Spirosoma rhododendri: one gene and its partner. Each later gene encodes a partner of the first gene's protein in a complex. Links are inferred from orthologs where the notes say so. Each region holds a gene or a part of one and is shown on either strand. Other genes may lie near its edges.

Region 1 (3,486 bases):
CGACATTCGGCCGTTGCGCCCGCCGGGGGAACTGAATAGAAGGTTGGCGACTGGACCCGACTACCTGCGCTGTTTCGGTAATAGTGGTAAGCACTTGTGCGCGTACTGCGATGCCGAATGTGCCGGGGAGAAGGCCGGTGAGCAACTATGTGGACCGGGTTGGTAACGGCTATGTTGGCCGATGATGGATCAGTGAAGCCGAGTAGAAAAGTGGTGAGATAGAGCAGATGACGCATAGCTTATTAAAGTGAGTCGCGGTTCTGAATTAACTACTATCGCCCCCTAAATCCGGTTGGGTCTGAGGAAACTACGCGGTGTCCGTTTACGTTGTTTTTTAGAATAAGCCAACCCCAAGCGTGACGACCGAAGAAACGACTCAACTGAACGATATTGACCTGACCGGCTACGAGCAAATCGAAGTGCTGGGGGCTCGCGAACACAACTTAAAGAACATTGACGTCACGATTCCCCGCAACAAGCTGGTGGTCGTGACGGGCATCAGCGGTAGCGGCAAATCATCGCTGGCGTTCGATACTATTTATGCCGAAGGCCAACGCCGGTACATGGAGAGCTTCTCGGCTTATGCCCGCTCGTTTATCGGTGATATGGAACGGCCTGACGTCGACAAGATCAACGGCCTGAGTCCGGTGATTTCGATCGAGCAGAAGACGACCTCGAAAAACCCCCGCTCCACGGTCGGCACCACGACCGAGATTTACGACTTTCTGCGATTGCTCTACGCCCGCGCCGGGGAAGCGTTCTCGTATATAACCGGCCGGAAGATGGAGCGGCAGTCGCAGGATCAGATCATCGATACGATTCTGGAGCAGTACAACGGGCAGAAGCTGACGCTGCTGGCACCGGTCATCAAAGGACGTAAGGGGCATTACCGCGAACTGTTCGTGCAGATCGCCAAGATGGGCTACACCAAAGTGCGCGTCGACGGGGTGGTGCAGGACATCGTGCCGAAGATGCAGTTCGACCGGTACAAAATCCACGATATCGAAATTGTTATCGACCGCATCGTGCCCAAAGCTGACGACCGCTACCGGTTGAGTCAGTCGGTGCAGACGGCGCTGAAGCAGGGCAAAGGCGCGATGCAGATGCTCGACGGGGATGGTCAATTGGTGTATTTCTCGCAGAATCTGATGGACCCCGAGTCGGGCATCAGCTACGACGAACCGTCACCAAACTCGTTCTCGTTCAACTCGCCCTATGGAGCCTGTCCGGTCTGTAACGGGCTGGGTGTGATCGAAGAAATCACAGAAGATTCGGTTATTCCTGATAAGTCGCTGAGTGTAAGCCGGGGTGCTATTGCACCGCTGGGTGAATACCGCGAGCTGTGGATTTTCAAGGAGATCGAAGCAATTCTGAAAAAATACAAACTGAGTCTGAGTACGCCCGTCAGCAAGTATCCCGATGATTTGCTGTATGCGCTGATGTACGGTACGGAAGCGGACGTGGTCGACCCATCGAAGAAGCAGTACGAAGCAGACCACTTCAGTTTCAAGTTCGAGGGGATTGTCAACTTTCTGAAGCGGCAGCAGGAGAACTCCACCGACAAAATTCAGGAGTGGATTAAAGACTTCATGGTCGTCAAGACCTGCCCGGAGTGCCACGGTGCCCGGCTGAAAAAAGAGTCGCTGTTCTTCAAGATCGACAAGAAGAACATATCGGAACTGGCCCGCATGGACATTTCGGAACTGACCGCCTGGTTCGATGGCGTGGAAACTCGCCTGACCGACCGGCAGAACGTGATCGGTAAGGAAATCCTGAAAGAAATCCGTAAGCGCATCGGCTTTCTGGTCGACATCGGGCTGGATTATCTGACGCTCGACCGCTCGTTACGGACGTTGTCGGGTGGGGAAGCGCAGCGGATACGGCTGGCCACGCAGATCGGTACGCAACTCGTCGGGGTGTTGTACATCATGGACGAACCGAGCATCGGTCTGCATCAGCGCGACAACGTGAAACTGATCGATTCGCTAAAAAACCTGCGCGATCTGGGCAACACGGTGTTGGTCGTGGAGCACGACAAAGACATGATGCTTGAGTCCGACTTTATCCTCGACATTGGCCCCGGCGCGGGTCGGCATGGCGGGCAGGTTGTCGGTATCGGTACACCCGATGAGTTTATTCAGAACGGCAGCACCACCGCCGACTACCTGAGCGGTCGCCGGGCGATTGCCGTACCGGCCGAACGACGCAAGGGTAACGGTAAGTTTTTGCTCATCAAAAACGCGACGGGTCACAACCTGAAAAACGTGACACTGAAACTGCCGCTTGGCCGGATGATCAGCATCACGGGCGTTTCGGGTAGTGGTAAATCGTCGTTGATTCACGAGACGCTGTTCCCAATTCTGAACCGGCATTTTTATAAGTCGAAGCGGGAGCCGCTTGCGTTCAAAACCGTCGACGGACTAGAGCACCTGGACAAAGTAATCGAGGTCGATCAGTCGCCGATTGGTCGGACGCCCCGCTCAAATCCGGCCACCTACACGGGTATGTTCTCCGAGATTCGCACGTTGTTCGCCGAATTGCCCGAAGCCAAAATTCGCGGATATAAACCCGGTCGGTTCTCGTTCAACGTGAAGGGTGGCCGCTGCGAAGATTGCGAAGGCGCGGGTATGAAAAAGGTCGAGATGGAGTTTCTGCCCGATGTTCACGTGCTGTGCGAAACCTGCAAAGGTAAACGCTTTAACCGCGAAACGCTGGAAGTGCGCTTCAAGGGCAAGTCCATTGCCGATGTACTCGACATGACCGTTGAGCAGGGGCTGGAATTCTTCGCGAGTCAACCCAAAATTCTGCGAAAAGTAACGACGCTGAATGACGTGGGGCTGGGGTATATCACGTTGGGGCAACACGCGACAACGCTGTCGGGTGGCGAAGCCCAGCGGGTAAAACTGGCCGAGGAACTGTCGAAGAAAGACACTGGTAAAACGCTGTACATCCTCGACGAACCAACCACCGGCCTGCACTTTCAGGACATTGCTCACCTGCTCGACGTGCTGAACAAGCTCGCCGACAAGGGCAACACCGTGCTGATTATCGAACACAATCTGGATGTCATCAAAGTATCCGATCACGTTATCGACCTGGGGCCGGAAGGCGGCAACAAAGGTGGTCAGATCATCGCCGAAGGCACGCCCGAAAAAGTCGCTGAAGCGAAAGGCAGCTATACTGGCAAGTTCCTGAAACTGGAGATGGCTGGTTGACAAGTTACACGGCATAGTTTTGTCATTCCGACGACAGGAGGAATCTTCGTTACCTGTGAAAAGTACCAGACAGTGACGAAGGTTCCTCCTGTCGTCGGAATGACAAATGATTCGAAAAAAGGCTCAACTAACGATAGTTGGGCCTTTTTAGTAGCTGTATAGCTGTCGACGGGCTGTAAAAAACTATCTTCGTTTCGATTAACTAACCTGATTGATACGGTTCATGCGTAGCCCATTTTTTTACGTTGTCCTGCTGGTGCTGGTCGTTCTC
Region 2 (3,938 bases), 450 kb from region 1 along the record:
GGGCCCTGCTTTCTGACCTGCAAACTTCTTTACCTGAAAACCGTCTTTTTCATTGTAGGCAATGCCAGTCGCCGTACTCTTCTTACCCGGCTGTACGCTCGTCGGGTGCTTCGGCTTACAGGCTGACAGAGCCGCCGTTGCCAGCAGCACATAAGCGGCTTGTTGCAGGTGATACTTTTGAATCATTGCTGTATTTTGTGTAAGATACGCTGGTGCTAAAGTAAGGATTAACTCGTCATTTCGGCCAGAACGGCGTTTAACTGCTCGACCGACTCAATGCCTGAATGCGTAAAAATCGGCCTTCCTTTCGACTCTTTTAATGAGCACTTCGCGGGATTTCGCTTGATGTACTCAATTACTTTGCCAAACTGGTCGGACGTGAAGAACGCGTCATTCCCGTTAGAAACGAAGTAGCCTTTCAGAATAGTATTCTTAAGCGTCAGTTTTTCAAGGTATAAGCGCTCGGCTTTCCACCGCACGTTTACCATGTCGATCAGGTTAATGACCTCTTCCGGAATTGGGCCGAAACGGTCCAGAATTTCCTGCCGGAACGCTTCCAGTTCGGTCGTATTTTCGATGCTGTCGAGACGGGTGTACAGAGCCAATCGCTCCGAAATGTTCTGTACGTAGCGTTCGGGAATGACGACCTGCAAATCGGTTTCGATAACTGTATCGGGCAGCCGCAGATTCAACTCGCCGGGTTTTGTCTCGAACAGATCTTTGAACTCGTTTTCGCGCAGTTCCTGCACGGCTTCGTCGAGCACTTTGTGGTACATCTCGAAACCCAGGTCATTAACGAATCCGCTTTGTTCGGCCCCCAACAGGTTACCCGCCCCCCGGATGTCGAGGTCGCGCATGGCAATTTTAAACCCTTCGCCAAGGTCGGAAAAGTCTTCCAGCGTTTGCAGGCGCTTGCGGGCGTCGGCCGTCAGTACCGACGGTGGGGGGGTCAACAGGTAGCAGAACGCTTTCCGGTTCGATCGTCCCACCCTACCCCGCATCTGGTGCAAATCCGACAGACCGAAGTAGTGCGCATTGTTAATCAGAATCGTGTTGGCGTTCGGGATATCCAGTCCTGATTCGATGATGTTCGTCGAGATCAGCACGTCGTAGTCGCCTTCAATAAAACGGGTCATCATCCGTTCCAGCTTCTCCCCTTCCATTTGCCCGTGGGCCACGCCAATCCGCGCTTCAGGTACTAGCCGCATAATCATATTACCAATCGACTCAATATCATTGATCCGATTATGCACGAAGAATGCCTGACCACCCCGACGAACCTCCGTGCTAATCGCGTCGCGAATGACAGTCTCGTTAAACGCATGAACCTCCGTCGTGACGGGTTGCCGGTTGGGTGGCGGAGTAGCGATAACCGACAGGTCGCGGGCACCCATCAGCGAGAAATGTAGCGTCCGGGGAATGGGCGTAGCCGTCAGCGTCAGCACGTCGACTTCGACACGCAGTTCCTTAAGCCGGTCTTTCGTCTTCACCCCGAACTTCTGCTCCTCATCGATAATCAGCAGGCCGAGGTCTTTAAATTTGATGTCTTTGTTAACAATCCGGTGCGTACCAATCAGAATATTAATCTCGCCGGATGCGACACCTTTCAGAATCTCTTTGATCTGCGCGGCTGTACGGAAACGGTTGATGTACGCGATTTTGACCGGGAAATCGGCCATGCGCTCCGAGAACGTCTTAAAATGCTGCATCGCCAGAATCGTCGTCGGGACAAGCACAGCGACCTGCTTGTTGTCGCTGACGGCTTTGAACGCGGCCCGGATCGCAATTTCTGTCTTGCCAAAACCAACGTCACCACACACGAGCCGGTCCATGGGGTTTGGCCGCTCCATGTCGTCTTTAACGTCCTTGGTGGCCTTCGCCTGATCGGGTGTGTCTTCGTAGAGGAACGACGATTCAAGCTCGGTTTGCAGGAATGTATCGCGGCTGTAGGCGTAGCCTGGCGCATTCCGGCGTTTGGCGTAGAGGGCAATCAGTTCGCGGGCAATGTCTTTGACCTGCTTACGAATGCGTGATTTCTTCTGTTCCCATTCCTGCGAACCCAGCTTACTCATCGGCGGGGGGCTCCCCTCCCGGCCGGTGTACTTCGCAATCTTATGCAGGCTGTGGATGCTGACCAGCAGAATGTCGTTGTCGCGGTAAATTAGCCGAATCGCTTCCTGCTGATTCCCCGCGTTGTCGACCTTTTCCAGCCCCGCAAACCGGCCAATGCCGTGATCGATGTGGGTTACGTAGTCGCCCGGTTGCAGCGTTTTAAGCTCCCGCAACGTCAGGGCTTTCGACTTGGTAAACTTATCCTGAACTTTGAATCGGTAGTACCGGTCGAAAAGCTGATGGTCAGTGAAGCAGACAATCTTCAGCGAATCGTCGATATACCCCTCGCGCAGACCGATGTTGAGCGGCTGAAACGTCAGGTGGGGGTCGAGTTCTTCGAAAATGCTACGAAGCCTGTCTAGCTGCTTGAACGACTCGGCCGCGATGACGTTGGTGTAGCCCTTCGCCTGATTGTCACCCAGGGTATCGACCAGCCGTTTGAAATCCTTGTTAAACGACGGCTGCGGCTTCGATTGATACTGCTGCCGGGTGTCGGTTTTGAAGTAGAATTTCCGCCCAAACTCGACCGTGCGAAACTCCTTGACCTGATTCAGGAACGTGCGTCGGGTTTCGAACAGATCGCCGGGGTCGGATATAACCTGAATCCCCCCGCTACTGGCCAAAATCGTCTCGAAGCTTTGCTCGGCCTTTTCGTAGCATTTCTCAATGATCTCCAGCGTAAACTCAACGTCCTTCGCCCAGATCGTGGTCGAATCAGGCAGGAAGCTGAAAAACGGGTCCCGCGTTTCCTCAATCAGCTTTGTCTGGATGTTCGGAATAACGTTGATGAAGTCAACCGGGTCGGTAGATAGCTGCGTTTCCGGGTTGAATTTGCGGATGCTTTCCACCTCATCGCCAAACAAGTCGATACGGAACGGGTATTCGCTGGCGAACGAAAAAACGTCGATAATACCCCCGCGTACCGAGAACTGACCCGCTTCATAGACGAAATCCGTCTTCTCGAACTCGTAGGTCAGCAGCAGATCGGCGACGAAGTTCGTATCGATCTTCTCCCCTACCCGGATGGTCAGCGTGTTAGCCTGCAACGACCGTTTGTTGATTACCTTCTCCGATAGGGCTTCGGGATATGTAACCATCAGCAGCCCATCTTTCGGGGCCGGGTTTAGCTTGTTAAGCACTTCCGCCCGCATCAGTACGTTGGCGTTCTCGACCTCCTCGTACAGATACGGCTTTTTGTACGACATGGGGAACAGCAACACCTCGCGTTCGAGCAGGTGCTGCAAGTCGTTGAAGAAGTAAGCCGCTTCATCGCGGTCGGTCATCACGAACAGGTGATTGCCCCCGACCGACTTAACAATAGCCGACGCAAACACCGCATCCAGACTACCCGCTAAGCCTTTAATTTGCAACCGCTGCGGATCCCCGGTAGGCTTGCGCCCAAACGGCTCCGACAGGATTTGTATAAAACTATCGTTGGCGTACAGGCCAACTAATTCGGCTGGTTTCAAGCGCAATCAGATTGTAAGTACAAACTGGAAAAGCCGCTGGACGCATAGTCCGGCGGCATAATTTTCTAACAGCGTATAAACAGAATTTGTTGCAGCCAGACAGGGCTATAAACTGGCCATCAGCTGAAAATCGATCTGCTCCTTTTCCAACGTTGTCTGGATGCGCGGGCTGTTCTCGAAAACGACGACAATCTCCTTTTTGTCCAGCATTTCGTCGTCGTCGAGCCACTTCCAGTCTTCGGCTGTCGCGTCCAGAATATTGAACACGCTGGCTACTTTGGCCGGGTCGCGCTCTTTGCTAATCAGATCGGTGGTGTTGGTGAAGTACAGTACGATACGCTCGTCTTCCAGCCATTG

Evidence for each region.
Region 2: the proteins of uvrA (region 1) and mfd are in contact, whole or in part, in a crystal structure (PDB 4DFC), measured with the Escherichia coli proteins. The link is inferred for Spirosoma rhododendri from one-to-one orthologs.

Annotation. Positions count from the first base shown.
Region 1 is NZ_CP051677.1:972,598-976,083, reverse strand. What follows is about bases 1-3,415. They hold uvrA (excinuclease ABC subunit UvrA), read left to right. Parts: upstream 1-356; coding sequence 357-3,215; downstream 3,216-3,415. Other genes in these bases: HH216_RS03760 (DUF3761 domain-containing protein), read right to left, coding at 1-236. In the rest of the region: HH216_RS03750 (hypothetical protein), read left to right, coding at 3,439-3,486. UniProt on the Escherichia coli protein: The UvrABC repair system catalyzes the recognition and processing of DNA lesions. UvrA is an ATPase and a DNA-binding protein. A damage recognition complex composed of 2 UvrA and 2 UvrB subunits scans DNA for abnormalities.
Region 2 is NZ_CP051677.1:1,419,152-1,423,089, forward strand. What follows is about bases 28-3,894. They hold mfd (transcription-repair coupling factor), read right to left. Parts: upstream 3,582-3,894; coding sequence 228-3,581; downstream 28-227. Other genes in these bases: HH216_RS05605 (SUMF1/EgtB/PvdO family nonheme iron enzyme), read right to left, coding at 28-186; HH216_RS05615 (barstar family protein), read right to left, coding at 3,687-3,894. In the rest of the region: more of HH216_RS05605, read right to left, coding at 1-27; more of HH216_RS05615, read right to left, coding at 3,895-3,938. UniProt on the Escherichia coli protein: Couples transcription and DNA repair by recognizing RNA polymerase (RNAP) stalled at DNA lesions. Mediates ATP-dependent release of RNAP and its truncated transcript from the DNA, and recruitment of nucleotide excision repair machinery to the damaged site.